4 regions of the Methylobacterium sp. P1-11 genome follow, and region 4 is predicted to be linked to each of the others. Evidence: predicted binding sites of a transcription regulator. Region 4 holds the regulator's gene; each other region holds the start of a gene.
The links. Region 4 encodes LexA, which represses DNA repair genes until DNA is damaged. Its sites were predicted from a motif close to TGTTCNNNNTGTGTTCNG; they were not measured.
Positions count from the first base shown of each region.

Region 1: the regulator LexA is predicted to act here: its motif matches at 3,590-3,607, upstream of uvrA (excinuclease ABC subunit UvrA).
Region 2: the regulator LexA is predicted to act here: its motif matches at 3,247-3,264, upstream of CIW48_RS24710 (ATP-dependent helicase).
Region 3: the regulator LexA is predicted to act here: its motif matches at 3,926-3,943, upstream of CIW48_RS15095 (trna delta -isopentenylpyrophosphate transferase).

Region 1 covers NZ_NPKS01000034.1:7,525-12,824, forward strand. The annotation lists gene uvrA (excinuclease ABC subunit UvrA) at 271-3,447, opposite strand; gene CIW48_RS26325 (MFS transporter) at 3,916-5,094, shown strand; gene CIW48_RS26330 (cupin domain-containing protein) at 5,150-5,300, opposite strand, start outside.
Region 2 covers NZ_NPKS01000029.1:48,986-54,285, reverse strand. The annotation lists partial or broken gene CIW48_RS34260 (thiamine pyrophosphate-binding protein) at 237-379, opposite strand; gene CIW48_RS24715 (response regulator) at 635-997, opposite strand; gene CIW48_RS24710 (ATP-dependent helicase) at 1,141-3,210, opposite strand; gene CIW48_RS24705 (hypothetical protein) at 4,060-4,284, opposite strand; gene CIW48_RS24700 (hypothetical protein) at 4,284-5,300, opposite strand, start outside.
Region 3 covers NZ_NPKS01000013.1:122,198-127,497, forward strand. The annotation lists gene CIW48_RS15070 (helix-turn-helix domain-containing protein) at 43-471, shown strand; gene CIW48_RS15075 (polyprenyl synthetase family protein) at 682-1,701, opposite strand; gene CIW48_RS15080 (DUF2007 domain-containing protein) at 1,870-2,094, shown strand; gene CIW48_RS15085 (methyltransferase) at 2,091-2,837, shown strand; gene CIW48_RS15090 (hypothetical protein) at 2,847-3,158, opposite strand; gene CIW48_RS15095 (trna delta -isopentenylpyrophosphate transferase) at 3,191-3,865, opposite strand; gene CIW48_RS15100 (heme ABC transporter permease) at 4,941-5,300, shown strand, end outside.
Region 4 covers NZ_NPKS01000003.1:55,366-60,665, reverse strand. The annotation lists gene fae (formaldehyde-activating enzyme) at 1-150, opposite strand, end outside; gene CIW48_RS04315 (hypothetical protein) at 495-710, shown strand; gene CIW48_RS04310 (hypothetical protein) at 718-1,167, opposite strand; gene lexA (transcriptional repressor LexA) at 1,415-2,140, shown strand; gene CIW48_RS04300 (ComEC/Rec2 family competence protein) at 2,134-4,425, opposite strand; gene gltX (glutamate--tRNA ligase) at 4,620-5,300, shown strand, end outside.

The DNA.
Region 1 (5,300 bases), on a different contig from region 4:
AACGGTCAAGCTGTTGTCGCGCCGGATCACGGGAGAATCCGGCAAGGCCCGGCGGGTGATCGGGCAGGCCGCCGGGCCGGGCAGGCCGGCCGGAATCCGGCTCCGCACCGGCCGGCGACGGGTGCGAACCGGCGGCCCGCGGCTCGAATCACCGCGCGCCGGGCCGGTTCCGGCCGGCGCCCGGCAGAAAGTGCCGCGCCGGCCCGCCCGTCTCGCGGCCTCGTCCCCGGTGGCCGCGACGCCCGCCGCGCACCGGGAAGGCCCTGCGGGCTACTCGGCGGCGCGACCGCGGCTCGCGGGCGCGGCGGGGCGCCGCGCCAGCACCTCGCGCAGGAACCGGCCGGTATGGCTGGCCTTCGCGCGGGCGATCTCTTCCGGCGTGCCCTGCGCCACCACCTTTCCGCCGCCGTCGCCGCCCTCGGGGCCCATGTCGATCACCCAGTCGGCGGTCTTGATCACTTCGAGGTTGTGCTCGATCACCACCACCGTGTTGCCCTGGTCGACCAGCTCGTGGAGCACCTCCATGAGCTTGGCGACGTCGTGGAAATGCAGGCCGGTGGTCGGCTCGTCGAGGATGTAGAGGGTGCGGCCGGTGGCGCGCTTCGACAGCTCCTTGGAGAGCTTCACCCGCTGCGCCTCGCCCCCCGACAGGGTGGTGGCCTGCTGGCCGACATGGACGTAGTGCAGGCCGACCCGCTTCAGGGTCTCCAGCTTGTCGCGGATCGCCGGCACCGCCTTGAACAGCTCGGCCGCCTCCTCGACGGTGGAATCGAGCACGTCGGCGATCGACTTGCCCCGGTACTTCACCTCCAGGGTCTCGCGGTCGTAGCGCTTGCCCTTGCAGACGTCGCAGGTGACGTAGACGTCGGGCAGGAAGTGCATCTCGATCTTGATGACGCCGTCGCCCGAGCAGGCCTCGCAGCGCCCGCCCTTGACGTTGAACGAGAAGCGGCCGGGCTGGTAGCCCCGGGCCTTGGCCTCCGGCAGGCCCGCGAACCAGTCGCGGATCGGCGTGAAGGCGCCGATATAGGTGGCGGGGTTCGAGCGCGGGGTGCGGCCGATCGGCGACTGGTCGATGTCGATGACCTTGTCGAGATGCTCCAGCCCCTCCAGCCGGCCGTAGGGGGCCGGGTGCTCCAGGGCGCCGTTCAGCTTCTTGGCGATGGCCTTGTAGAGGGTGTCGATCACCAGGGTGGACTTGCCGCCCCCCGAGACGCCGGTGATGCACGTGAAGGTGCCGAGCGGGATCTCGACGTCCACGTCCTTGAGGTTGTTGCCCCGTGCGCCGAACAGCCCGAGCTTGCCCTTCCGGCCCTTCCGGCGGGCGGTCGGCGTGCGGACCGCCATCTCGCCGGTCAGGTACTTGGCGGTGAGCGAGGCCGGGTTGGCCAGCACCTCCGCGGGGGTGCCCTGCGCGATGATCTCGCCGCCGTGGATGCCGGCGCCCGGGCCGACATCGACCACGTAATCGGCCTGCAGGATCGCGTCCTCGTCGTGCTCGACCACGATCACGGAATTGCCGAGGTCGCGCAGGCGCTTCAGCGTGCCGAGCAGCCGCTCGTTGTCGCGCTGGTGCAGGCCGATCGAGGGCTCGTCCAGCACGTAGAGCACGCCGGTCAGCCCCGAGCCGATCTGCGAGGCCAGCCGGATGCGCTGGCTCTCGCCGCCCGAGAGCGAGCCCGAGCCGCGGGCGAGCGTCAGGTATTCGAGGCCGACATCCACCAGGAAGCTCAGCCGGTCGCGGATCTCCTTGAGGATCCGGACCGCGATCGCGTTCTGCTTGGCCGTGAGTTTGTCCGGCAGCTCCGAGAACCAGCGATGCGCCTCGCTCACCGAGAGGGCCGTGACATCGGCGATGTCCGCCATGGCGACCTTCACGGCCAGCGCCTCGGGCTTCAGCCGCTTGCCGCCGCAGGTGGCGCAGGGCGTCTCGCTCATGAAGCGCCCGATCTCCTCCCGGACCGCGTCGGAGTCGCTCTCCTTGTAGCGGCGCTCGAGATTCGGGATCACGCCCTCGAAGGGCTTGGTGACCGTGTATTTGCGCAACCCGTCGTCGTAGGCGAAGCGGATCGACTGGTTCCCCGAGCCGTACAGCACGATGGCGCGGGCCGTCTCCGACAGGCCCTGCCACGCCACCCCGGTCTTGAAGCCGAAATGCTCGGCCAGCGCGTCGAGGGTCTGGCCGTAATAGGGCGAGGTCGATTTCGCCCAGGGACCGACCGCGCCGCGCTTCAGGCTCAGGGCCGGATCGGAGATCACCAGCTCGGGATCGATCCGCATCTCGTGGCCGATGCCGCTGCAGGTCGGGCAGGCGCCGAACGGGTTGTTGAACGAGAACAGCCGCGGCTCGATCTCCGCGATGGTGAAGCCCGACACGGGGCAGGCGAAGCGCGACGAGAAGGTGATGGTCCGGGGCGCCTCGCCCTCGGGGGCGTCGGCGAACACGATCTCGCTGATGCCGTCGGCGAGCTCCAGCGCGGTCTCGAAGGAATCGGCCAGACGCGCCGCGATGTCGGCCCGGACCACGATCCGGTCGACCACCACGTCGATGTCGTGCTTGAACTTCTTGTCGAGCTTGGGCACGTCGTCGATGGCGTAGTACTCGCCGTTGACGCGCAGCCGCTGGAAGCCCTTCTTCTGGTATTCGGCGATTTCCTTGCGGTACTCGCCCTTGCGGCCGCGGACCACCGGGGCGAGCAGGTAGAGCCGGGTCTTCTCCGGCAGCTCCAGCACCCGGTCGACCATCTGCTGGACGGTCTGGCTCTCGATCGGCAGGCCGGTGGCGGGCGAGTAGGGGATGCCGACCCGCGCCCAGAGCAAGCGCATGTAGTCGTAGATCTCGGTGACCGTCCCCACGGTGGAGCGGGGATTCTTGGAGGTGGTCTTCTGCTCGATGGAGATGGCCGGCGAGAGCCCGTCGATCTGGTCGACATCGGGCTTCGACATCATCTCCAGGAACTGGCGGGCATAGGCCGAGAGCGACTCGACGTAGCGGCGCTGCCCCTCGGCGTAGATCGTGTCGAACGCGAGCGACGACTTGCCGGAGCCCGAGAGCCCGGTGAACACCACGAGCTTGTCCCGGGGGATCGTCAGGTCGACGTTCTTGAGATTGTGTTCCCGGGCGCCCCGGACCGCGATGACCCGCCGGTCATGGGCGCTCGCCGGTGCGGCGTCGAACAGGGCCTCCAGCTTGGCGTCGACGGCGGCCTCGGCGGCGGCCGCCCGCGCGACGGGCATGCCGGCCTTCACGCGCGTCGGCTTGGGAGGCGCCGCCTCGGACGCCACCCCTGCGGCGGGGACGGCCTTGGGACCCGCCTTGGGGCCGGAACTCGCCTTGGGCGTGGTCTTGAGATTCGTCTCGGACACCGTCTTGGGAGCGGCTTTGCTGGCGCCGGCCCGGGCTCCGGCACCGGTTCCGGCACGACTTCCAGCTTGGGCTTTGGCCATGTGGGCGGCGGTCTTTCGAGGCGTCGACGCGGTCGGATCGGGTTCGCGCCGGGCCAGCCGCCGCACCGACTCATGTCGAGCCCGGAGGGGCCGATGGCAAGGTGGGCCGGCGGGACGCAAGCCCGTCATGCGCCGCCCTTGCTAGAACGAAACGCGTACGGCGGCAACCGCTCCGTGAACGAGCCGCCACCCCTGCAAGCGCGGCGAAGCGATCCAGCAGCGCCCGGATGTCCGCCCAAATGGGCGCCCAAGGAACAAGCGGGCGCCCAGGGAAGCAGAGCAGGCACGTGAGCGCGCACGTGACCTGACCGCGCAAGCGAGAGCGGTTGCGCCATCCCGGCCCGCTGCGCTGCGCGCCATGCCGGCTCGCCGCGCTGCGCGCGATGACGGCCGCGGTGTTGCACCGCGGGAGCCGAGGCCCCACGTCGCCGGGATCCATTCTCGGACTCGACCCCATCGCAGGTGCCGATGCCAGTGCTCGACCTGACCGGCCCGGCCGCCCTCGGCGGGGCCGGAGATCGGAACGCGGCCCGCGGGCAGCGCGTGTCCACGCGGCTCCTGTTCCTGATCGTCGGCATCGCCAACGCCACCTGGGCGCCGCTGGTGCCGCTGGTGAAGGACCGCGCGGGCCTCGACGCGGCGGGACTCGGCCTGCTGCTCCTCACCTTCGGAATCGGCTCGCTCCTGGCGATGCCGAGCGCGGGGGCGGCGGCCGCGCGGCTCGGCTTCCGGCCGGTCCTGCTCGCCGGAACGCTCGCGCTCGGCCTCGCCTTGCCGGTGCTGGCCGTGGGCTCGGGCCTCCTGCCGCTCACCCTGGCGCTGCTGCTGTTCGGCGCCGGGATGGGGGCGATCGACTGCGTCATGAACCTGCAGGCGGTGGTGGTGGAGCGCGCGAGCGGGCGGCCGATGATGTCGGGCTTCCACGGCCTCTACAGCCTCGGCTGCATCCTGGGGGCGCTGATCGCCAGCGTCCTGCTGGCCGCCGGGCTCGGCGCAGGCTGGAGCGTGCTGCTCCTGGTCGCCGGGATCGCGGCCCTGTTCGCGGCCGCGTGGCCCGGCATCCTGCCGGCCGGCCGGGCCCGGGGAAGCGGCCCCGCCCTCGCGCTGCCCCAGGGCATCGTGCTGGTGCTGGGCCTGCTCTGCTTCGTGGTGTTCCTCACCGAGGGCTCGGCCCTGGACTGGAGCGCCCTGTTCCTGATCCAGCACCGGGGGCTCGATCCGGCCTGGGCGGCGCTCGGCTACGCGGCCTTCTCGGTCACGATGACGGCCGGGCGTCTTGCCGGCGACGCCATCGTGGCCCGGCTCGGCCGGCGGACGGTCGTGATCCTCGGCGGCCTGCTGGCGGCGGCCGGCCTCGCGCTCTCGGTCGTGGTGCCGGCCTGGGAGGCGGCGCTCGCCGGATACGCCCTGGTCGGGGCGGGCTGCGCCAACATCGTCCCGGTCCTGTTCACGGCGGCCGGCCGCCAGACGGCGATGCCCGAGAGCGTGGCGGTCCCGGCGGTGACGACGCTGGGCTATGCCGGGGTGCTGGCGGGCCCGGCCCTGATCGGCTTCGCCGCGCAGGGGGTCGGCCTGCCGGCCGCCTTCCTGATCGTGGCCGCCCTGCTCCTCGGCGTGGCGGCGGCCGGGCGCTCCCTGCGGGTCTGAGGCCCCGGTCTGGGGCCCCGGTCGGAATCTCAGGTCCGCGGCGGCGGTCCGAGGCTCAGGTGGCCGCGTTGCGGGCCATGAAGGTCGCCGGGCTGCCGTCCTCCGGGTTCACGAAGACGATGTCGGTGGGCGCCCGCCGGGGCGTGTCGATCGACAGGAAGGTCACCGGCGCGCCGGACTCGATCTCCGGCATGGCGTGGACAATG
Region 2 (5,300 bases), on a different contig from region 4:
TTCCCCAGCGCGTCCGCTTTCGAGAAGAGCGTTGATACGTTTCTTCGGCCGATTTGGGTCGATAGGAGGCTGTCCGCTTTTCCGGGCAATCGTCTCCGAAGCGGCCGTTCCGCCTTCGGCCAGGAGCCGACGAGGTTGCCCCGTCGGATTGCCTGGAAGCGGACCTTCCGGCCTTCTGCAATGGGTTGATTTTTGCCGTTCAGCAGTGGCGCGGGAGCGACCGCTTTCCCCTTGTTGTAGGCCGCGCCGCCTTCTTGACGGCAGATGATCAGCTTGATGACATCTGTTGTGTCGTGAAGAGCGTCGAGAGCGGCGAGGTAGCACTCCCGGGTACGCAGAATACAAGGTCGGCGCCGTGGTTTCGAAGGGTGTCGGTCAGCACCTGACCACCCGTCCTGCCACTGGGCCTAGAGCGGAACGCGGAGAAATTTCGACCGGGGAGCGCGGATGTGGTGTCTTGCGCCTCGTCATCGCCGCGACGGGCGGCCAACGAAAGTCTCTACGTGTCTTCCGCCTCTGACGTTCATGGTCACCTGTTCTTCGTCCGCTCGGAGATCCGCGAGACTCGCCGGCAGCCATGCGAATGCTCGAGCAAGGGCTCGGCGCGCTTCCTCAATGTCTGAGCGTTGAGGATTCAATGCAGCTGCAAGGTTGCGAGCGCCTCTCGGATCACCCATTCCGCGCACGGCTTGCCGATGAAAAATGCGTAGCGCGGGAGTGGCGCAGCATCTTCGAGCGATCGTGCGGAGCAGACGATGATCGCGGTCGACGGCCAGCGCGCGACGACCTCGTGCGCTAGGTCCTGGCCGTTGATATGGCCCGGCATGTCGATGTCCGTGTAGAGAAGGGCCGCGCCGTTGCGGGACTCGAGGAGTTGAAGCGCGTCCGTGGCGGTGCCAGCCTGCAGCACTTCGAAGCCAAGGTCACCGAGCATATCGGCGGCTTCCAAACGGATCAAAGGCTCGTCCTCAGCGAGCACTGCAACGGGGCGGGACATGACCGAAGCCTCCGAGCGGCGAACTTGCCGCACGTCAGAAGCTGATCCGGGATACCGGGCTCATCTGTGCCAAGCCGCACGATCGCCGGGTTGCAGCGGCCCGCGACAGTGCGATGACGCACCCGCTGGGCCAGACTCGTGGTCTACCGCCACATTGTTCGCATGCGACTGCGCAGATCGATCTTAGCAGACTGCGGCGACGGCCGAGCCGCAGTGCCGACCGGTATCGTGGGCCAGCGCGAGAGTTCGAAGAGACCGAGCAGCGCATCAGGGATGAAGCGCGTCCGCTGCGCGTAGACGTGGCGGTCGCCCCTGGCGTTCTGCCCGTGCGTGAAGAAGCGCTGCGGGGTGATGAGATGCAGGTCGTCCTTGGCCCGCGTCATCGCCACGTAGAGAAGGCGGCGCTCCTCCTCGATCTCGGCGCTCGTGCCGGTACTGAGGTCCGACGGCATGCAACCGTCGACGACGTTGAGAACGTAGACCGCGTTCCACTCCTGGCCTTTGGCCGAATGGATGGTCGAGAGGATCAGGTAGTCCTCGTCGAGGAGCGGAACGCCTGCCTGGTCGCTCGTCGCATCCGGAGGATCCAAAGTGAGTTCCGTCAGGAAGCGCTCACGGGACGGATAGCTGCCGGCGATCTGCTCGAGTTGCACGAGGTCGAGCTGCCGGACGGCGGCGTCCTCGTGCCTACGTTCAAGATGAGGCTCGTACCAGAGGCGAGCACGCTGGAGCTCGGCAGGCCATCCGATTTGGCCTGAGCGAAGACCGGCGATCACGGCCAGAAAGGTTGCCCAGCCTTCCGCCCGCGGCGGGACTGGAGCATCCGCGAGCGCCCCACCTGGATCCGCTGACGATCCCACATGATCCAGCACACGCTGGGCGGAGGTCGGCCCGACACCCGGCATCAGCAGCAGGAGACGAAAGCCGGCGACTCGGTCGCGGGGGTTTTCGGCAAAGCGCAGGAGTGCCAGCAGATCCTTGATGTGCGCGGCGTCCAGGAACTTGAGGCCGCCGAACTTCACGAACGGGATGTTTCGTCGCGTCAACTCGACTTCGAGCTGGCCGCTGTGGTGCGAGGCGCGGAACAGGACGGCCTGCTGCTTGAGCCTCGACCCGCCCTCACGTTTTTCGAGTACCTGCTCGACGATGTAGCGCGCCTGGTCACCCTCGTCGCGCACACCGACGAGACTCGGACGTGCCGAGGAGGTTCTGTCCGTCCAGAGGTTCTTCGTGAACCGCTCGGCCGCCAGCCCGATCACGCCGTTCGCCGCGTTGAGGATGGGCCGCGTCGACCGGTAGTTGCGGTCCAGCGTGACGATTTCGGTAGCGGGGGTGAACTGGCCGGGGAAATCGAGGATGTTGCGCACCGTCGCGGCGCGGAACGCGTAGATCGATTGCGCGTCGTCACCGACCACGGTCAAGCCGCATCCATCGGGCTTGAGGGCGAGTAGGATCGAGGCTTGCAGCCGATTGGTGTCCTGATACTCGTCGATCAGGACGTGATCGAAGCGGCCGCCCATATCCGCGGAGAGCTCGGGATCGCTCGCGGCCTGCGCCCAATAGAGCAGCAGGTCGTCGTAATCGAGGACGTTCTGCGCCTGCTTCGCCTCGACATAGGCCGCGAACAGCTGTTTCAGCTCGATCGCCCAAACTGCGCACCAGGGGTAAGAGGCCTTCAAAACCGCGTCAATCGGCATCTCGGCATTGACGCAGCGCGAGTAGATCGCCAGGCAGGTTCCCTTGGTCGGAAAGCGCTTCTCGGTTTTCGAGAAGCCGAGTTCGTGCCGCACGAGGTTGATCAGGTCAGCCGAGTCCTCCCGGTCATGGATGGTGAACGCGGGATCGAGCCCGATCTGCTCCGCATACTCCCGCAGGAGCCGAGCGCCGATGCCGTGGAAGGTGCCCGCCCAGGCGAGCGCCTCCGACAAAGGATCGGCCTTCTCTCCCATCACGCGCCTCAGGATCCCGGCGGCCCGACGGATCATTTCGGCTGCCGCGCGCCTTGAGAAGGTCATGAGCAGGATGCGGCGCGGATCGGCTCCGTTGACGATCAGGTGCGCGACCCGATGCGCGAGCGTGTTCGTCTTGCCGGAGCCGGCACCGGCGATGACCAGGAGGGGAGCTGCGGGGGTCGTGGTGCCACGAACGATCCCGTGTTCGACCGCTCGGCGTTGTGCGGCGTTGAGCGTCTCTAGGTAGCTGGCAACCGTCACGGTCTCGAATCATCCTCGCGATTCGCGACGATGGTCCATTCGCCTTTTGTTCGCAACGCAGGGACAGGCGAGACGAGGCGCCTGCCTACGCTGTTGATGGGCGATGTCGGCCGTCGTCTCAGAGCCGAGCTCCGCTTCCGACCGCACACGGAGCTGCCGGCAGCAAGCTCGGGGAGCGATCCGCTCGCGAACCTGATGATCTGCTCTGCGGGAGGCTCAATCACCGCTCGTGGCGGACTTCGTTGAAAAACTCGGAGGAGGCGCGCCAAGCGTCATGCAAGGCAGCGTTCTTGAGAGGGGGCATCGGATGCCGAGCTGATGCCTGGAGCGGGATGAAGGCTACTTTCGCCGAAGCGCTGCATTCTCATCCAAGGCGGCTTCAGCTCGCAGATACCTGTCGTGTGCCTGCTGGTGATGTCGGGGATGGCGGTCAGGATGAAGGTGGCTTCGGTAGGCGCGTCGTGCTGCCGCGATGAGCCAGTCCGGAGCCGCCGGGTGTAATCCAACCCGCCGGTAGGTCCGCTCCTTGCCGTCATCAGGATCAGCGCGCGAGGACCGTGCCTCCGCGAGCGCATCCATCAGGGTTGTGATGCGAGCCTCATGAGCCGCGAGGAGAGAGTCTCGTTCCTGACGCTCTGCTTGTAGCGCGAACCGCGCTGTCTGATGCTCATGTGCGATGCGCACCATAGTCCCGATGAGTGGGATCTATCGCAGAGCTGCGAGCCAGATCGCGACCGCTGCCAGCCACGGCGGAAATGTCGTCGCCATGATGAGCATGATCACCGTCAGCCCGACCCGAAGGGGACGGACGGGGATGAAGGCTGATCTCGATGCGTCTACAAGACATGTTCAGAGCAGCAAGGCTGCCAGAACGTCGCCGCGTGCGATCACGAGGCCGCGGCTGTTGCTGGTCGTCACCTCCCGCTCGTCGAAGGCCCCGACCACGAGACCGCGTGCATCACGGAAGACGAGCTTGCCGGTCGATGTCTGCCGTATGACGCGGCCGAGGACGAGGTCTCCCCGATCGCGGATGATCTGCGTGGGTGTGGCTTGGTGTTGGGCGGGCGCGTCCATCAAGCCGCTACTCCCTCCTCCAAAGCTGCAAGCGCGTCGTCCTCCCCGTCACCGCCATGCGGATGCAGCGCATCGTCGAGCGCCTTGTAACGGTACACTCCCAGCAGGCGGGCCAGATCGGCGCGATAATGACCGTCGGTCCCTGGCCCAGGGATGATCACGCCCAACGATTGGAAGCGCAGCAGCACGTCGCGCAACACTGGCGTCGGAGGCCAACGGCTCCTCGTTCCTCCGATCTCGGAAACCATCCAACGCCCATCGGTCGTCGGCTTGAGCGACACCGCGACGACGACCTCTGTGCCGTCCGCGGCGCGATGCGTTGACTCGTAGACAGCCAGCAATCCGAGCGCGACTTCGGGCACCTTCGTGCCGGCACAATTTCGCAGCCTCGATCCGAGATCGCAGTACTCTTGTGCGGTTCGAAGTGGCTTGATGCCCTCGGCTGCCGGCAAGGGTGTCGGTAGGCGATCGGCACGCTCAAGCGCTTTCCGCGCGAAAGCCGACAGGGTGCCGGATTGGCGGAGTGATTGGCGCATCGCAGATACCAACCCGTCGTCGTTGCTCGTAGAGATGCATGCTCGGATCAAACCGAGCATGGCGTTGGCGGCAGCGACTTCCTGTGGTGTGCTGGTGGCGTTGAGTACCTCCGGCCACAGCAGGATCGGATCCAGGGTTATCGCGGCGTCGACCGTGCTCGATCGCATCTTGCCGGCGTAACGCAAGGCGTTCGCTCTGCGCCCTACTGGATCGCCGCTGAGTACCTCGAATAAAGTGCGGTAGGTTTCCGGGCGGCTGAAAGGGTCGTAGCCAGCAGCCTGCGTGCCCGCCTCCTTGATCCTGATGAGGCTGCGCAGATACCCGGCGGGTACATCTGCGGATGCGACACCGAAGGTCGTGGCGATGACGTCGCGCGCATGCCGTCGGCGGAGTGCGATCCCGATACCCTCAGCACCGTCGCGCTCGACACCAAGACGGCTCAGAAACACGGCGGGGTTATCGAGATCAGCGCAAGCGAC
Region 3 (5,300 bases), on a different contig from region 4:
GGCGCAGTGTCGGCGACATACGGGACGATCAGGGAGGCGATGATGGGGACCAGCGCGCCGGGGGAGGATGCGCTGTCGCGAGAGCAATATGCGGCGCTCGCCGATTTCCGGTTCCGTCTCCGCCGCTTCCTGGCGTTCAGTGAGGCCGCGGCGGCCCGGGCGGGGCTGCCGCCACAGCAGCACCAGGCCCTGCTGACGCTGGCCGGCCATGTCGGACGCGCGCCCGCCACGGTCGGCCTTCTAGCCGAGCAGCTGCTGATTGCTCCGCATAGCGCGGCCGAGCTGGTCGCCCGCATGGTGGAGGGCGGCCTTCTGACCAAGACGCGCTCGGTCGAGGACCGCCGTCGGAGCGAAGTGTCGCTCACGCCGCGCGCCGAGGCCCTGCTGCGAACCTTGACGGCGGCGCATCTCGACGAGCTGCGCAACCTTGCCCCCGCCCTCGCCGAAGCCCTCGCGCCCGTGGCACGGTGACGCCAGCAGGGTCGCTGACACCGCCCCGGGCAAGGGCCGTCATGGCCGAGCGCCACACTCCGACACCTCTACCGACCTAGCCGCCAGCGTCCGCCGCAGCCGCGTTCGCCGCCATCCGGTCGGTCCGCTTCGGTGCTGCGCCCGAAGCGAGCTGCCGGTACGATGGCGGGACGTGATGGCTGCCGACGCGGGCGCCGTGAGGCCCCGCCCTCAGCGCGCCCGGGCCACGCAGAACTCGACGGCTCCGATCAGCGCGGTCTTGACCGGTCCATCCGGGAAGATCTCGAGGGCGGCCCGGGCCTCGGCGCCGTAATGGTGGGCGCGGGCCACGGTCTCCTCCAGGGCGCCGTGGCGCTGCAGGAGGTCGAGGGCCGTCTCCAAGTCGTCCGCACCGATCTCGCCCTGTTGCAGGGTGCGCCGCCAGAAGCCGCGCTCGCCCTCGCTGGCGCGGCGATAGGCCAGCACGATCGGCAGGGTGATCTTGCCTTCGCGGAAATCGTCGCCGACGTTCTTGCCGAGCTCCGCCGAGGTGCCGCCGTAATCGAGCACGTCGTCGATCAGCTGGAAGGCGATGCCGAGATTCATCCCGTAGGACCGGGCGGCCGCCTGCTCGGCCGCCGGACGACCCGCCAGCACCGGCCCGACCTCGCAGGCGGCGGCGAACAGCTCGGCGGTCTTGCCGCGGATCACCGCCAGATAGGCGGCCTCGTCGGTCTCCAGATTCTTGGCGTTGGTGAGCTGCATCACCTCGCCCTCGGCGATCACCGTGGCGGCGGCCGAGAGGATGTCGAGCGCCCGCAGGGAGCCGACCTCGACCATCATCCGGAACGCCTGGCCGAGCAGGAAGTCGCCGACCAGCACCGAGGCCTCGTTGCCCCACTTGATCCGGGCAGCGACCCGGCCGCGGCGCATGTCGCTCTCGTCGACCACGTCGTCGTGGAGGAGCGTTGCGGTGTGCATGAACTCGACGCTGGCGGCGAGCTTCACGTCCCCGTCGGTGGCGTCGGCATAGCCGCAGAGCTGGGCGCAGGCGAGAGTCAGGATCGGGCGCAGGCGCTTGCCGCCGGAGGCGATCAGGTGGTTGGCGACCTCGGGGATCATCGCCACGTCCGATCCCGTCCGCGACAGGATCGTGGTGTTGACCCGCGCCATGCCGTCGGCCACCAGCGCGACGAGGTCGTTGAGCCCCGCCTCCGCCTCGGGCTTCGGATTCTCGATGGAGAGGGCCATACCCAAGATCCGTGACCTCCAGATCGGTCGCCCCTCAGGGGGCGGGCGATCCCTTCGCACGCGCCCCGCGGCGCCGCAACATCGTCGCCGGCTGGATATGGGGTGCCGACAGCGCGGATCTCACGCGGCGAAACCGCCGATCCCCGCCCGTTTCGGAGCGAACCTGCGATGATCGAGCTGATCCGGGCTAACGATGTCGTGCTGATCGGGTTCGCCCGATCGATCCTCGAAGCGGCCGAGATCCCGGTCCTCGTGGCTGACAGCCACATGAGCCTGATGGAAGGATCGATCGGCGTGTTCGGCCAGCGCCTGATGGTGCCGCGCGACCACGAGACCCAGGCGCGCCGCCTGCTCACGGATGCCGGCATCGCCCACGAGTTGCGCCAGCCGTGACCGCGGAGGCCGACGCTTTCCTCGGCGGCCGGCTGAGGCTGAGCCAGCCGCCCCGCGGTGCGCATCGGGCCGGGACCGATGCCGTGTTGCTCGCCCGGCTGCTGGTCCCGCAGGCCGGGGATCGGCTCTGCGATGTCGGCGCCGCGACCGGCGCCGTCGGCCTCGCCTGCGCCGCCCTGACCCCGGGCCTGCAGCCGACACTGGTCGAGCGCGACCCGATCCTCGCCGAGCAGGCCCGCGCCAACGCGTCCCTCAACGGCATTGCGGCACAGGTTCTGGTCGCCGACGTTCTGGCGCCCGCGACGGAACGCCGCGCCGCCGGTCTGCTGCCCGACAGTTTCGATGTCGTGCTCACCAACCCACCGTTCTTCGCCGCCGAAAGGCACCGCGCCTCGCCGGATCCGGGCCGCGCCGCCGCCCACACGTTCGCGGGCGGCGATCTGGAGACCTGGATCCGCGCCTGCACGGCGATCCTGCGGCCCGGCGGAAGGCTCGGCCTGATCCATCGGGCGGACGCGCTTCCCGCCTGCCTCGCCGCTCTCGCGGGCCGCTATGGCGGGCTGGCGGTCCGCCCGGTCCATCCCCGCGGCGACGCGCCCGCGATCCGCGTCCTGATCGCGGCGATCCGGGGCAGCCGCGCCGCCTTGAGCCTGCGGCCGCCCCTCGTCCTGCATGGTCCCGACGGCAGCTTCACGCCCGAGGCCGAAGCGCTCCATCGCGGCGCGCCCTGGCCGGCGCCCTGACAGACAGACTCACGCCGCGAGGGCGGTGGGCGCGGCGTCGCGGATGCCGAGGAACCGCTCGACCTCCGGAAGGTCCGGGAAGGCGAGGAATTCCGGGCGCAGCGGCTCGGGCAGGCCCTCGAAATTGAGGCCCGGGAACGTATCGGGATGCGGGTAGAGCTGCCAGGCTGCGCCGGGCTCGACCGGCGGAAACAGGATCGCGACCTTCTCGGCACCGAGGCGGACGATCCGCGTCGGGCTGTAGGACAGCGTCTCGATGCTCCAGCCGTGGTGGGAATCCCGGCGGGCCTTCATGGTGCGGCGGCTCGTCGCGCGATGCATGGCGGTCTCCTTCGGTGGGGGTGAAAACGGGATCAGGCGGCGCTGCGGCGGCCGGAACGCTTCGGCCAGCCGAGCGCGACGAGACGCGCCTTGGCGTAGTCGCGCACCTCGTCCCGGGTACCGGACGGCATCGTGGCCAGGACGGCCTGGGTGGCGCCGTCCAGCATCAGGTCGGTCACCGCGTTGATCGTCTCGGCCCCGTCGATGCGGCGCTTGAGGTCGCCCTCGGCCTCGGTGACCTCGTCGAAAGCGGGCGCCTCCTCGAAATCCTCGTCGACGGCGCGGACCGGGATCTGGTGGGCGCGGAACTCGTCGGCCTCCTCCTCCGAGTAGACCAGACCGTGCAATTCGATCAGCTTGAGGATGACGCGGTCCTTCCCGCGCTTCTCGGCCATGGCGTAGACGTAGGCCGCCTGCTTGCCCGAGACGCGGTAGTTCACGTTGACCAGCGCCTCGCCCATCGACCACTCGACCCGCTCGGTGCCGGGCTTCGCGCCGGGCAAGCGACCGGTCACCAGGATCACGGCCTCGTCGCGCTCGGCCCGGATGACCGTCGGGGGCTCGAAGACGATGCCGGCCTGCGCGGCGATGCGCTCCAGAGTCTTGTGGTAGATGACGGCCGTCCCCTGAACACGCCAGACGTTGCCCCCGAAGGGCTCGCCGTAGCGGACGAGGATGTCGGCGATCTGCTTGTCGGCGGTTCGCATGCGGGGCTCGTTCCGGCGGGGTGGGAGCGTCGTCCACAGCTTTCTCAGGCGGCGCTCTTTTGTTCTCTTTTTGTTCACTCCTATATGCGTGATCCTCCCGCGATGCGCAAGGCTTTGGGGTCGAAACGTGCGGCGCATTTCACGCGTCATCGTCCCCGCGCGCCGTTGGCGCCGGGGGCATGGCCCGGGAGATCACGAGGGACGCGGGACGCCGCGGGAACCCTGTGTCGGCCAGTCAACGCGCGGGATCCGATCCCCGCGGCGCCCGCGGCATCGACCGGGCGTGGTCCCCGGCCGGTGCCGTCTTTCTCGTCGCGGTGTCTTTCGACGCCCCGGACCTGCGCCTGCCTGCCAAGCGGTCTCTGCGAGGCGCACGCACCTCCGGAACCCGCTATCAGCGCCGTGGCCTTCCAGCCGTCCCGCCTCGTCGTGGGCGGGTCCGCAGGTCGCTCAGGGTCAGCCCAGAAGCGGGTCGGCGCGGGGGCATTTCCGCACCCGCCGGGCAAAAGCGCCGCCCGGTCTCACGCCCGCCACCGAGACACGCCCCGTACCGGTTCGCCGCCCGGGGCGATGGCGGCTGAGAGCCACCGACGCGGGCACCGCCCTAACCCACGGACCCGCCCGGTCAGCCACCGGACGGGCCCCATGACGGACGCCGCGGGATCGCTCCCGAAGTGCCGTGGGCAGGTGCGGCTAGGAAGCACAAAATAGGAAGATTGTCAAGGTGCAGGCGGCGCGACACGCGCTGTGGCCCGCGACTTCCCGCCGTCATCCCGCGGCCGCGCCGCGTCTCCGAGATCCTGCACCGTCGTCGCCTCTGGATTGCGGGCTCGTCTGCGGCGCCCCGGAATGACGGGCTGCTTCCCGGTACGGCCCTGCGGGGACGCAGCAAAGCGGCACATCCACGTCCGGCGCCTCTCCAGCCGCCTTCGCCGCCGGCCGACCGCCCAGACTCGAACCGGCCCAGCGCGTGACCACATCTCGGCGGTTCCGCAGACTGCGCCGAGGGCCCGCATTGTTGCTGCACCGCACCCTAGGCTAGACCGCCTCCACGATGTCCGAGACAGCTGCCGCGATGACGCCATCCCTCTGGACCCGCCTGTCGAATCCCAGCCACTTCATGCGGTGGTCGGGAATGCTGGTGCCGTGGCTCACGGCCCTCTCGCTCGCCGTCCTGGCCCTGGGCCTGTACCAGACCTTCTTCGTGGTGCCGCCCGACTACCAGCAGGGCGAGACCGTGCGGATCATGTACATCCACGTCCCCGCAGCCTGGCTCGGCGTGTTCTTCTACGGCGCGATGAGCCTGTCGGCGATCGGCACCCTGGTCTGGCGCCACCCGCTCGCCGACGTCGCCCAGCGGGCGGCGGCGCCGATCGGGGCCGCCTTCACGCTGATCTGCCTCGTGACTGGCTCCCTCTGGGGCAAGCCGATGTGG
Region 4 (5,300 bases):
GTGGCCCTGGACCTGCCCCATCATCGACGCGAAGGCCTGGCCCACCGGCCCGCGCACCGAGCCGATCAGCACCTCCGGCATGGCGTCGGTGTACTGGCCCTCGGCCGCCAGCACCGTGGCCTCGCCCGCGCGGAACCAGATCTCTTGCATGTTCGAACTCCACCTGATCGGAGCCCGCGGGAGACATCATCGGAGCGCTTGCGTCAATCGCTTCGGAGCAGGCCAACCCGGTCGCGGACGCTGGCCATCGCACCGGCGATCGTGATCCCCGGCGACCGCGTCGACCCCCTGTCGGCCGGCCGGAAGGCGGGTGCCACTCCCGACCGCCGTCATCCGTATCGGCGCGCATCATCACCCGTCCGCGGCCTGCGGCCTTGAGGAACGCCGACAGGCGAGGCAGGGAAGCGCGGGGCGCGGCTCGGGAACAGTCCCGGGCCTGGGCCGTTCCGGCGGGGCCTGCGGCGCTTCCCCGGGGCATGCGGGAGGAACGTAAGATGGCGGAGAGCACGGATCGAGGCTCCGGCTGGAGCCTTCAGGCGAGCGCCGTTCCCGACGGGGTGCGCCTGGAACTCGCCCTCGCCGATCTCGGCGGCGCGCCGGTCACCGCCGCCATCGTGCTCGACCGGGCAGAGGCCCGGGCCTTCGCCCGCGCCCTGCTCGCCGCCGCCGGTGACGCGGCGGAACGGACCTTCCCGAAGCCGGGCGCCTGATGGCCGGTCAGCGCGCGCCGAGGCCCGGATTGCGGCCCGGCAGACGCGGCACCACGGAACCGCGCTTCTCGACCGGCGCATCGCACGCGTAGGCGAACTCGGTCTTCAGAGGATCGAAGACGGACTCGCCGGTGATCCGACAATCCTCGCGCACGGTCTCGTCGAGATAGGCCCGGGCGGCGGTGCGGAAGCGCTTCACCCGGGTCGCGTCCGGCTCCGGATCGATCCGGACCTCGCTCAAATTGCAGCCGGTATATTCGCGCAGGGCGTTGGAGACGATCAGCATCCGGCGCAGTTGCCGATTATCGTAGACCTCGTAGGGCTCCTTGCAGCCGATCGTCACCACCTGTGGGGTGAGCGCCACGTAGTTGCGCGAGATGTAGGAGAACCCGGTGGTGCAGCCGGCCAAGCCGAGGGCAGCGAGGCCGAGGAGCAGAAGCGCTGCGGGTCGTCGCATCCTCGTCATTCCAAGAGGGTCCCTGCCCGCGCCCCGGATCCGCCGCCCTTCCGGCGGGGCAGCGCGATGCATTGAAACGGCTCCGCTTATGCCGTCAATGCGTTTCTCGGCTTCTCCCGCCGGCTGGCCGCGACGCGCCAAGCGTGGCGGTGCCATCTTGCGGAACACTTGCGGAACGTTTAACCTGTTCGTGATTTGTTTCGGAGACCGTCACGTGGCGGTCCGCCAAGCCGCGAGTCCCCCGTCGATGCTCACGCGCAAGCAGCTGGACCTCCTGCGATTCATCCAGAGCCGGATGCAGGAATGTGGTGTCCCGCCGTCCTTCGACGAGATGAAGGACGCCCTCGATCTCAAGTCGAAGTCCGGCATCCACCGGCTGATCACGGCCCTGGAGGAGCGCGGCTTCCTCCGGCGCCTTCCGAATCGGGCGCGCGCCATCGAGGTGATCCGCATTCCCGAGAGCCTCAGCCAGATGGCGCCGTCCTCGGTCCCGGCCGAGCCGCGCCGCTTCACCCCGAGCGTTGTCGAGGGCGGCAAATCCAGGCAGCCACCGGCACCGGCCAGCACGCGGATGATCGACGAGGCCGGCCGCGCCATCTCGATTCCCGTAATGGGCCGGATCGCGGCCGGTACGCCGGTCTCAGCGATTCAGAATCAGAGCCACGCCATCACCCTGTCGCCGGATTTCGTGGCGGGCGGCGAGCACTACGCCCTTGAGGTGCGCGGCGACTCGATGGTCGAGGCCGGCATCCTCGACGGCGACCTCGTGGTGATCCGCAAGCAGGACACCGCCAATACCGGCGACATCATCGTGGCGCTGATCGACGATGAGGAGGCGACGCTCAAGCGCCTGCGCCGCCGCGGCTCCTCGATCGCCCTGGAGGCCGCCAACCCGGCCTACGAGACCCGCGTCCTCGGACCCGACCGGGTCCAGATCCAGGGCCGCCTCGTCAGCCTCGTCCGTCGCTACTGAAGCGGCTCGGTCGGTGCGTCGCCGGGGACCAAGTCCCCGCCTGGCGCATCGGCTTCCGGAGGCGTTGCCGCCCCATCCTCCGGGGCGTGGGCGCCTTCCGACGCAGCGATGATCGGCTGCGGCGGTCCCGGCCCGTGTACCGAACGCGGTTGCCAGGGCACGGCGCGGCCGTCGGCTCGGGTGTAGCGGGCGGTGAAGCCTTCGCCGTCGGCCCGGAGGGCTACCGCTCCGCGGGCGGCCAGAACGCGCCGGTCGATCACCAAGGGGCCCGTGCAGGTCGGCGGCGCCGTAAGGCCGGTGATCAGGATCGCGGCGCGGGCGCAATCTTCCGGGAAGGCCCGCCGGTCCCGCACCAGGGCGACCGCCCTTCCGTCCGGCAGGCGCGCGGTGCATCCGAGCCGGTCGCAGCGGCCGCTGCCCGAACGGACGATCAGCGCCCCGGGCTGCCGTCCGTCGCCATCCGCCTTCAGCCATTGTTCGAGGACGAAGCCGGAGGGGCTGCCGAGGGCCGCGAGACGGCCGTCCGGCCCCCGCACGGCAGCGCCCCCGCCCTGTCGATCGACGTAGAGGTCGTAGCGGTCCGGCCGGGCCGCGAGGACGAGGCCGAACAGGAGCGGCGGCACGGCAAGCCAGCGCAGGCGGGACGCCGGGAGCGTCGCCAGCAGCAGGCCGAGGGTCAGCAGGATCAGGGCCGCGGTGCCGAAGGCCGGCACGACGACGATCGCCCGCTCGAATCCGGCGATCCAGTGGGAGACGGCAAGCATGCCGCCCACCGCCTGGCCCATCAGCCACCAGATCGGCCGGTCGAGGGCGAAGGGATAGGCCAGGATCCCGATCACCGCCGACGGCATCACCACCAGTGAGACGAGCGGCAGGGTCAGGGCATTGCCGACGAGCCCGAAGGGCTGGACGGTCTGGAAATGGTAGGTGGCGAAGGGTGCGGTCGCGATCTGCGCCACCAGGGTCGTGGCCAGGGTCCCGGCGACCGCCGAGAGGCCGGTGCCGACGAGCCGCCCGATCCGGCCGGCCCCTGGGCGCACGAACAGCCGCCCGTCGATCAGCCGCGCGCAGGCGATCAGCCCGGCCACGGCACCGAAGGACATCTGGAAGCTCGGGCCGAGCAGGCCCTCCGGCTCCCGGGCCAGGGCGATCAGTGCGGCCAGCGCGAGGTTGCGCATCGACAGGGCCGGCCGGTCCACCAGGATCGCACCCAGCATGATCAGGGTCATGATCAGCGAGCGCTCGGCCGCGATGTCCCAGCCCGAGAAAGCGCAGTAGGCGGTGACGCCCAGCATGGCGAAGCCGGCCGCGATCTTCTTGATCGGCCAGAGAAGCGCGCAGTACGGGACCAGGGCGAGAGCCGCCCGCACCAGCCAGAACACCACGCCCGCGGCCAGCACCATGTGGAGACCGGAGATCGACACCACGTGGTAGATGCCGGCTGCGCGCAGCGCATCGTTGGTCGCCGGCCCGATCAGTCCCCGCTTGCCCGTCACCAGGGCGGCCGCCACCGCTCCGGCCTGGCCGCCGGCCGCTTCCGCGATCCGGCGAGTCAGCCCGTTGCGGGCCTCGTCCAGCGTCGCGGCGAGCCGCAGGCGGAGAGGCGATGGCTCGGAGGGCGGCCGGACGGCGACGGCGCCGACCAACGAGCCCACCGCACCGATCCCCTGGAAATAGGCATCCCGGGCGAAGTCGTACCCGCCCGGCCGGGCGGCCTCAGGCGGCGGCAGCAGCCGGGCCGTGGCGGCGACGACGTCGCCGGGCCGCGGGATCGGCGTCTTGCGGAACGAGACCCGCACCCGGACGGGCCGCACCTCCGGGGCAAGTCCGGCGAAGCTCTCGACCCGGATCACCAGCCGGGCGCCGACCTCGCGCTCGTCGAGGGCCTCGACCATCCCGACGAGCGGGCCGATGGTGGTGCGTGTGAGGATCGGGGCGGCGACCTGCGAGACCCGCCAGGTCGCGGCCGCGAAGCCCAGGAACGCGGCCGCCACTCCGAGGGCGAGCGCCAGGGCCGCCGGCCGCGCGCGCAGGGCAGGGATCAACGCCAGGGCGAGGGCTGCGCCGATCAGGGGAGCGGCCAGGAGCGGAGGGCCGTCGGCCGCCACGAAGTGGACCAGAATTCCGACGCCGAAGGCCACCGCCAACCAGGGGAACAGCCGGCGCTGTTCGGCGTCCCGGGCGATGCCCTCGGCCACCCAGGTACGGATGACCGGGCGGGCGCGCGCGCGGGGGGCGGCCAGCGCCACCGCGCCTCCCGCCAGCCTCACGCCGATCCGCCGCATCGCCGTCACCCCGCTCCGCGCGACCTGTCGTCGGCGGTCGGACGATTCCTCGGGCGATTCTTAACGCATCCGCTGGCCCGTGCTACAGCCGGTGCTTCGTGCTACGGGCGCCCTGTCGAGCCCCTCGCCGCTCCGCCGCCCCTTCGCCGTCCTTCGCGCTCCGTCCGCGACCAGCCCCGGAACATACCGGACCGATGTCCTCAGCCGTCGTCACGCGCTTCGCCCCCTCGCCCACCGGCTACCTGCATATCGGCGGGGCCCGCACGGCGCTGTTCAACTGGCTCTACGCCCGCCACACCGGCGGACGCATGCTGCTGCGCATCGAGGACACCGACCGCGAGCGCTCAACCAAGGGCGCGATCGACGCGATCCTCGACGGCCTCTCCTGGCTCGGCCTCGACTGGGACGGCGACGTGGTCTTCCAGTTTGCCCGCGCAGAGCGCCACCGCGCGGTGGCCGAGGCGTTGCTGGCCGCGGGCCGCGCCTATCATTGCTACGCCACCGCCGAGGAACTGGTGCAGATGCGGGAGACCGCCCGTGCGGAGGGGCGGGCACCCCGCTACGACGGCCGCTGGCGCGACCGCGACCCGTCCGAGGCCCCCGCCGGGGTGAAGCCGGTGATCCGCCTGCGCGCGCCGACCGAGGGCGAGACCGTGGTCGAGGACGCCGTCCAGGGCCGCGTGACCTGGGCCAACAAGGACCTCGACGACCTCGTCCTCCTGCGTTCCGACGGTACGCCGACCTACATGCTCGCCGTCGTGGTCGACGACCACGACATGGGCGTCACGCAGATCATCCGCGGCGACGATCACCTCACCAACGCGGCCCGCCAGAGCCAGATCTTTTCCGCCCTGGGCTGGGATGTCCCCAGGATG